DNA from 2 places in the Williamsia sp. SKLECPSW1 genome. Region 2 is predicted to be linked to the other one. Evidence: predicted binding sites of a transcription regulator. Region 2 holds the regulator's gene; the other holds the start of a gene.

Region 1 (4,382 bases), on a different contig from region 2:
GGCCGGATCCGTTCTGGCACATCGAGGTGGTGACCCGCGTCGACACCGGCGCGCAGACGATCGTCCTGCGCGTCCACCACAGTCTCTCCGACGGGATCGCGGGTGCTGCGTTCGCCGCGTTGCTCGCCGACGGATCCGATTCCGACCTGGCCGAGTTCGACCGGTTCGCGACGAGTCCTCGGTTCCGTGTCGGCTCCCTCGACTCTGCTGACCTCGCCGACGCCAAGAAGGCACACCACGAGCAGTGGACCCGGGGGCAGGAGGGGCGAGGGCCCTCGGCCTGGCCCGCACTGACCTCGTCGGGTCGACGGGAGGTGGCTCTGCACAGCGCATCCACCCGAGATGTGCGACGCGCCGCGCGTGCCCACGACGCCTCCGTGCACGAGTTCCTCCTCGCGGCGATCGGCCGCACCCTCAGCGCGAACCCGCCGGGCGACACGCACCCGGACACGATCCGGGTGACCCTGCCCGCGACACTCGACCCGTCGTTCCGCCACACCGGGAACGCCGTATCGGTGTCGCTGCTGAACCTCGACGGGCGTGAGACGGACCTCGATCGGCAGATCGACAGGTGCCGATCGGAACTCGCACTGTTCGACCAGCGCCGACCGTATCTGGCTCTCGCCGCCGCCGGACCCACACCGCCGTGGCCGGTGATGCGCGCGATCGTCGGCGCGTCGATGTCGCGGATGCACCCCGACATCCACATCGGCATCAACCCCGGGTTCTCCCGGGTCCGATCGGTGCTGGGCCGGCGGATCACGTCACTGACGCCGCTGTCACCGCTCGGCGGCTACTCGTTCTCCGTGACGTCGCTGATCCTGGGCGATCGCGTCTCTTTCGGCATCGTCGCCGACGCGGCGGCGCTGCCCGGGTACGCGTCGCGGTTCGTCGAGGCGTTCGAGGGGGTTCTGGCCGAGGCCGGTCGGACGTAGGGTGGCGGATGGCCGATTCCACAGATGTCAGCACGGGTACCCGCCAGATCGAGGTGGTCGAGAGGTTCCTCCGCGCCCTCGCGGACAGCGACCTCGACACCGCCGCCGGACTTCTCGACGACGACCTGCTCTACCAGAACGTCGGCCTGCCGAGCATCCGCACGGCGCGGACCACCATCGGACTGTTCCGACGCTTCGTGCGGGTCGCCCGATTCGACGTCGTCACCCACAGATCCACCGGGAACGCCGACGGAACGGTCCTCAACGAGCGCACCGACCTGATCGCAGTCGGACCGTTCGTCCTCACGTTCTGGGTGTGCGGCGTCTTCGAGGTCGAGGACGGACGAATCACCCTGTGGCGTGACTACTTCGACTTCTTGACGATGCTCACCGCAACCGCCCGCGCGGCCGTCGGAGTCGTTGTCCCGTCGAGGAGACCGGCGCTGCCTGCGGCGTGACCCACTATCGAACACACTTGCGAATGTCGTACAGGTGTTCTATCCTGGGGTGGTCGCTACATCCCGGGGGAGGTGCATTGTGGACGACACTGTCGAGACATCACTGGTCGCGAAATATGCAGCGTTGCATGTTTTTCTGGATGAGATCGCTGATGCGACCTCGGATGCGTGTTCTGAAGCCGAGGTCGCCGAGCTCGCGATCACCCATGAACGTGCGGTGCGCAGGATGGGTTCGATCGGGTTGCGTCGGATCCTGGATGTGTCGGATCGGGGTGCGTTCGGTGCGGTGCAGTGCGCGGCGGTGACGCAGTTCGTGGGTGACCGGTTGCGGGTGCCGAACCCGAAGCGCAGGTTGAAGCAGGTGCTCGCGTTGTCGCAGATGCATGCGATGACCGGGGAGAGGTTGCCGGCGCGGTGTCCGGAGACGGCGGCGGCGATGGCCGAGGGTGAGCTGTCGCATGAGCATGTGGATGCGGTGCTCGCGGTGATGGACAAGGTCCCGGCCGCGACGTCGCCGGAGGTGCGGGAGAAGGCCGAGGAACAGATCGCCGACATCGCCCGCAACTTCAGCCCGAAAGAGATCCACCGCGCCGGTGCCCGCCTGTTGTCGCATCTGGATCCCGATGGTGCCGAACCATCCGACCGTGACCGGGCCCGCCAACGATCCCTGTCCCTCGGTGTGCAGGGCAGTGACTTGATGTCCCGGCTGGGTGGGAAACTCGACCCCACGACCCGAGCCTTGTTCGAGGTGATGTTGTCGAAGTGGGCGAAGCCGGGGATGAACAATCCCGACGACGACCACTCACCCCGCGGCGGCTGCGACGACATCGGTGTCGACACCGATGCGCTCACCGCGGCGGCCGAACGCGATAGCCGTAGCCAAGCCCAGCGCAATCACGACGCCCTACAGGCGTTGCTGCGGGCGGCGGCTGATGGTGGCCTGTATGGGGTGTCGCATCGGGGGTTGCCGCCGCACATCATCATCTCCATCACCGAATCCCAGTTGCGGGAGCGGGCGGGTGTCGGGCACACCGCCACCGGCACCGACCTCCCCATGACAGACATCCTGCGTTTGGCGGCGCAGGCGCAGATGCATCTGGCCGTCTTCGACGACGTGACCGGGGAACCACTGTTCTACGGCCGCACCCGCCGGTTGGCTTCAGAGGTGCAACGGTTCGTGTCGTTCGCCCAGTACGGCGGCTGCGCCATGCCGGCATGTCCGGCACCGTTCACCCACACCGAGATGCACCACGCGCACCAGGACTGGGCCCAAGGCGGGAACACCGATTCCACTGATCTCGCGCCGGCGTGCGGGCCGCACAACCGGGCCGTGCACGACCGGCCCGGTGGCTGGCAGACAGAAAAGATCACCACCGGTCCCGATCGTGGCCGGTTCGGGTGGGTCGCCAACGGCACCACCGACCCACCCAGAACCAATCACCTCCACCGACCGGATCGGATCCTCGACGATCACGCACCACCCGACCCGGACTGGTCCGACATCGAACACCGCCTCGAACTGATCCTGGCCGAACACCACTCGAGATCACAGGAGCCGGTGATCATCCGGGTGATCGACTACCGCACCCCGATCACAGATCGATCAGATCGTCCTCGGGACCGAACGTCGTGAACGCGGTGCGGCCGGGAAGTCGGTACACCTCCCGACCGGCGACGGCGTTCAGGATCCGCGCGTTACGGACCGCGCCGATGTCCAGGTTCGGGGCGGACACACCGTGGCTGTGCTCGTCGGCGCTCGCCACGAACAGTCGACGACGGAACCCGCCGCGACCGACCACCGAGTGATCGACGTCGATCACCGGCCGGCCACGCTCATCGGTCACGATGTTCTCTCGCAACGGATCCAGGAAACTCGTCGATCGTGGCCGGTAACCGGTCGCGGCGATCACCACGGCGGTGGTGTGCGCGATGTGTGCGCCCGTGTCGTCGTGTCGCGCGTGGACACACAACCGTCCGTCGTCTCTGTCGTCCAGGCCGGTCACAGTGACCCCGGCCCGCAACTGCACGGGTGGGAGCGGGGAAGCCAACTGCCGTCGATAGAGCAGATCGTGCAGCCGCTCCAGGGTTTCCGCCGAGATACCCTTGTGGAACTGCCAATGCCCCGCCCGCACCTCGTCCCTGGTGTTCTCGGGCAGACCGTGGAAGTAGTCCATGTACGCCGGTGTCGTCATCTCCAGCGACAACTTCGTGAAGTCCAGGGGAGCGAACCAGCCGGTGCGCGTCCACCACCGGACCTCCGGTCCGCCCGCGAGATTGGCCTCCACGAGATCGATCACGATCTCGGCACCCGACTGACCCGAACCGACCACGGTCACCGCATCCGACCCGAGAACGCGATCCCGATGGTGCAGGTACTCGCCGCTGTGGAGGACGCGATCGGCGCCTGCGTCGAGCGTCAGCGATCGTGGGACAGAGGGTTCCGTACCGACCCCGACCACCACGTGTCCGGCACGGATCGTCGACCGCACACCGTCCGACGAGACCACCACCGAGAACATCTCGTCCTCTTCGTCCCAGTGCACCTCCTCGACCTGCGTCGAGAACCGCACCGACGACGGCCGGCGGGCACAAATGCGGTCGAGCGCCCACAGCAGGTACGCCTCGTACTCCCGCCGTGTCGGGAAGAAGTTCTCCCGCACCAGGAACGGGTAGAGCCGGTCGACGTCGGCCATGTACGCCAGGAACGACATGGGGTGCGTCGGGTCCACCAGCGACACGAGATCCGACAGGAAGCTGACCTGGAGGGTCGCGTCGTCGAACATCAGCCCGGGGTGCCACCGGAACTCGGGGCGGGAGTCGACGACGAGCAGGTCGATGTCGTCGACCGTGCTCGACAGGGCGGCGAGACCCAGGTTGAACGGCCCGCAGCCGACGGCGAGTACATCGACGGTCGAAGTGGTGGTCATCGCGCGGGCACCTCCGTCGATGTCGCACATTCGGATTCCACCTCGAGCGCCAGCCGCAGGAT
Region 2 (4,382 bases):
GCTGCGGGTCGTCGACGGTGGCGTCACGACAGTCCTCGAGACGACACGCGCTGCGGCCCGCGCGTCGACCCGTCGGGCGATACTCCGCCTCCTCCAGCTGTCCATCCCGCCGCTCAAGCAGTCCGCGACAACGGATCTGCCGGTGGCGCATCGCCTCGCCCTGTCGCAGAGTCCCTACGCCACGCTGGACGCGCTGCTCGCCGACTGCACCCTCGCGGCCATCGTCGACGCGGCGGGATCCGTCGACGACATCCGGGATCCGGATGCCTACGCCGCCCTGCGCGCACGGGTCGCCGGCGTCGCGGGCCGGGACGCGCGCACCATCCTCGCCTCCACCGCGGATGCGATGACGCGTCTGCCGACGATCCATGCCGAACTCGCCCGCCTGGGCGACACCCGCGCGACCCGTGACGTCCGCGAGCAGCTTGCCGAGCTCGTCCACCCGGGGTTCGTCGTCGACACGCCGGCCGACCACCGCCCGCGGCTGAGCGCATACCTCGACGCGGTCGTCGTCCGCCTCCAACGGCTCCCCGCGTCGGCGGCGAAGGACGATCGCGGCATCGACATCGTCGAGAGGGTCGTCGACCACTGGGCGGTGACAGTCGCGCGGTGTTCACCGACACGGCGGGACGCGGTGAACGAGCAGGCGCACTGGCTCGTCGAGGAGTTGCGCGTGGGTGTGTTCGCAGAGCGGATCGGGACGGCGTTCCCGGTGTCGGAGAAACGGGTCCTACGGGCGATCGACGCCCTGGCCGCCTGAGCCGCTGCTCGCACCGACGTGGCCGGCCGCGCGCAGATCGTCGATCTCGCGCTGGAAGTCCTCGACGGACTCGAAGGAGCGGTAGACCGAGGCGAAGCGCAGGTAGGCGACCTCGTCGAGTTCGCGGAGAGGTGTGAGGATCGCCAGTCCCACCTCGTTGCTGGGGATCTCGGCCGAGCCCGACGCCCGCACGGCGTCCTCGACCTGTTGTGCGAGGAGTGCGAGACGGTCCTCGTCGACGGCGCGTCCCTGGCAGGCGCGGCGCACGCCGCGCATGACCTTCTCCCGGGAGAACGGCTCGGTGACCCCGTTGCGCTTGACCACGGCGAGCACGGCGCTCTCGACGGTGGTGAAGCGGCGGCCGCACTGGGAGCATGAGCGGCGCCGACGGATGGCCTGACCCTCGTCGGCCACACGGGAGTCCACGACACGCGTGTCCTCGTGGCGACAGAACGGGCAGTGCATCGCGACGTCCTCGGAAGTCGGCGGGCCGGCGGCGTGAGCAGGTGCCACGGTGCCGGGCGGACCGGGATGATCCGTACCGGCCGAGGATACCGGGGGCCGGGCGGACGCCGACGTGGTCGGGGCCGCGTCGGGCAGCAGGAGAGGCCACTCGACCGTCGACCCGAGCAGTGCGTACATCGTCACCGACCGAGGGGGACGGAGGTGTCAGTGGGCGTAGCGGGGTGCGAGCAGCGGTTGTCCCGGCGTGAGCGCCGATCCCCCCAGGTGGTTCAGCTCACGGATGTCGGCGACGACCTGCGAGACCGGGGCATCCGGCACGGTGCGTGCGGCCAGCGCGCTGAGCGACTCGCCGCCGCGGACGTGGACCACGCTGCTGCCGACCACGTCGGGCGTGTGCTCCGCGGTGATCATCGACCCGCCGACCACGACGGCCCACACCGCCACGGCGAGGGCGAGACCGGCGAGGAGCGCGGCACCCCACCCGACGTGGGCGGGACGGACGGTGCCGCCACGGCCCGACCCGTCGCGGCACGGGGTGCCGACCGGACGCGCGGAGACCGGGGTCCGGCGGTGCGGACGCGCCGTGGACGGGCGGACCGCCGGTGCGGCCGGTGCCACGGCGGCGACGCGACCACCGCGGTGGGACCGGGGATCCGCCGGGTGCCGACGGGCGGTGCGGGGGCCGGCGGGTGCGACGCGGGCGGACCCGCGGGCAGAGGTGACATCGGGGGCCATGAGGGTCGGGCTCATCGCGATCTCCTTCTCGATCAGGCGTTCGAAAGAACGTGTGTTCGAGTTCTACCACGGCACTCCGACAGGGTCGACACACCGTCGAACAAATGTTTGAAAGTCGTGACCCGGTGCACTACGGTCGGGCTACGAGCAGGACAGATGCACGGACGCGACACGAGCACACCGCCGTGATGCGCCGCCACTGCGAAGGAGAGGACACCGTGTCCGACACGACCATCACCCCCGGCGAGACGACCGCCCCCGCCGAGAGCGCACTGACCGAGCGACAGCTCGAGGTGCTGCGCGTCATCCGTGAGTCGGTCCGTGAGCGGGGGTATCCGCCGAGCATCCGTGAGATCGGCGACGCCGTCGGACTGACCTCGACCTCGTCGGTCGCCCACCAGCTGCGCACCCTGGAACGCAAGGGGTTCCTCAAGCGGGACCACAACCGCCCACGGGCGGTGAACGTCCAGGAGAACGATCCCGGCGACGGCGGCGACAGCGGGGCCACCCCGTTGCCGACGCCGACCTTCGTCCCCGTCCTGGGTCGGATCGCGGCCGGCGGGCCGATCCTGGCCGAGGAGGCCGTCGAGGACGTCTTCCCCCTCCCCCGCGAACTCGTCGGCGACGGAGCGTTGTTCCTGCTGCGCGTGGTCGGTGAGTCCATGATCGAGGCCGCCATCTGCGACGGCGACTGGGTCGTCGTCCGTCAGCAGAACGTCGCCGACAACGGTGAGATCGTCGCGGCCATGATCGACGGCGAGGCGACGGTGAAGACCTTCAAGCGCGCCGACGGCCACGTCTGGCTGATGCCGCACAACCCGCAGTTCGACCCCATCCCCGGTGACGACGCGGTGATCCTGGGCAAGGTCGTGACCGTCATGCGGAGGATCTGACCCGACCGCATGTCAGAATGCTGCGCGGGCCCGAGACCGGTCCGTCGACACACAGCAGATCGGACACCGACATGGCGCCCCTCCCCGCCCGCACACCTCCGCTGAGCCTCGACGGCGCAGTCGTGCTCGTCACCGGTGCGGCGGGAGGCATCGGACGCGCCACCGCCCGGGCCCTGTACGACCGCGGCGCCCGACTGGTCCTCGTGGACCTGGAGCTCACGGCCGTGCAGGACGCCGCGCGAGGCATGGACGACTCCAGGGTCGTCTCCCGCTCCGGCGACGTCACGGTCCGGTCCGACCTGGACGAGGCGGTCGCCGCGGCGATCGCACGATGGGGTCGGCTCGACGTCGCATTCGCCAACGCCGGCATCTCGAGCGGGGACACCGCCGACACCGTGGCGAGCGTCGCCGACGGCACGTTCGAGCGGGTGATCGCCGTGAACCTCACCGGGGTGTGGAACACGGTGCGTGCGGCGCTCCCCGCGGTGATCGAGGCGCGTGGACACGTGCTCGTCACCTCCTCGACCTACGCCTACCTGAACGGCATGGTGAACGCGCCCTACGCCGCGACGAAGGCAGCCGTCGAGCAGATCGGACGCGCCCTGCGCGTCGAACTGAGGCATCACGGGGCCACTGCCGGGGTGTTGTATCCGGGGTGGGTTCGGACGCCGATCGCCGATGTGGCGTTCGGGAAGGACTCGCTGGCAACAGATCTCGTCGCCCGCGCGTTCCCGGGTCCGCTACGGCGCCCGATCGATCCCGATCGCGTGGCGACCGCCGTCGCCGCGGGCATCGAGAGCAGGGCGCCACGGATCCAGGTGCCGCGCCGGTGGATCGGCGTCTCGGCGCTGCGGGGTGTCGTCAACCCGGTGTCCGACGCACTGCTCGCGCGCGACACGACGTTGTCCGCACTGGTGGCCCAGGTCGAGAACCGGTCGGGGCGCGTACGGTCTCACCGCTGAGTCGCGGGTCAGCCCTCGAGCGCAGTTGTCGCCGCGGCGCGCGCGTCGGCCGGATCGGCGGTGGCCAGCACGGCCCGGGCCGCTGCTCGGCAGGTCTCCAGTGTCACCCGCCCGAGAGCCGCACCGACCGCGGCCGCGGCCGTCGGGGCACTCGACAGCGACGTGACGCCCATCCCGACGAGGACGCAGGCGAGCAGCGGATCCGCGGCCGCCTCGCCGCACACCCCGACCGGCTTGCCGACCGCTGCGCCGGCGGCGGCCACCCGGTCGATGAGGGTCAGCACGGCGGGCTGCCACGGGTCGGTCAGCGTCGCCAGATCGGCGGACATGCGGTCCGCGGCCATCGTGTACTGCGTCAGGTCGTTCGTACCGATCGACACGAAGTCGACCTCGGCGAGGATCGCCGGGGCGAGCAGGGCCGCCGACGGGACCTCGATCATCACGCCCGCGACGAGACCGCGCTCGCGGACCTGCGCGGCGAACGCGCGTGCCTCGGCGGCGGTGGCGACCATGGGGGCCATCACCCAGGGTGTCGTGCCCGATCGACGCGCGGCCTCGGCGATCGCG

What was found. The regulator LexA, encoded in region 2, represses DNA repair genes until DNA is damaged. The targets are predictions, from matches to a motif close to CGAACANNTGTTCG.
Region 1: ACXVUM_RS10635 (DUF222 domain-containing protein) is a predicted target of LexA. The motif match lies at 1,421-1,434, and genes of this name have one in related genera.

What each region holds. Positions count from the first base shown of each region.
Region 1 is NZ_JBTGLI010000001.1:2,272,484-2,276,865, forward strand. Features, by position in the region: gene ACXVUM_RS10625 (wax ester/triacylglycerol synthase domain-containing protein) at 1-935, shown strand, start outside; gene ACXVUM_RS10630 (limonene-1,2-epoxide hydrolase family protein) at 944-1,393, shown strand; gene ACXVUM_RS10635 (DUF222 domain-containing protein) at 1,611-3,026, shown strand; gene ACXVUM_RS10640 (lysine N(6)-hydroxylase/L-ornithine N(5)-oxygenase family protein) at 2,986-4,320, opposite strand; gene ACXVUM_RS10645 (pyridoxal phosphate-dependent decarboxylase family protein) at 4,317-4,382, opposite strand, start outside.
Region 2 is NZ_JBTGLI010000002.1:495,461-499,842, forward strand. Features, by position in the region: gene hrpA (ATP-dependent RNA helicase HrpA) at 1-760, shown strand, start outside; gene nrdR (transcriptional regulator NrdR) at 731-1,225, opposite strand; gene ACXVUM_RS18175 (LysM peptidoglycan-binding domain-containing protein) at 1,430-1,975, opposite strand; gene lexA (transcriptional repressor LexA) at 2,149-2,853, shown strand; gene ACXVUM_RS18185 (SDR family NAD(P)-dependent oxidoreductase) at 2,925-3,815, shown strand; gene ACXVUM_RS18190 (putative PEP-binding protein) at 3,824-4,382, opposite strand, start outside.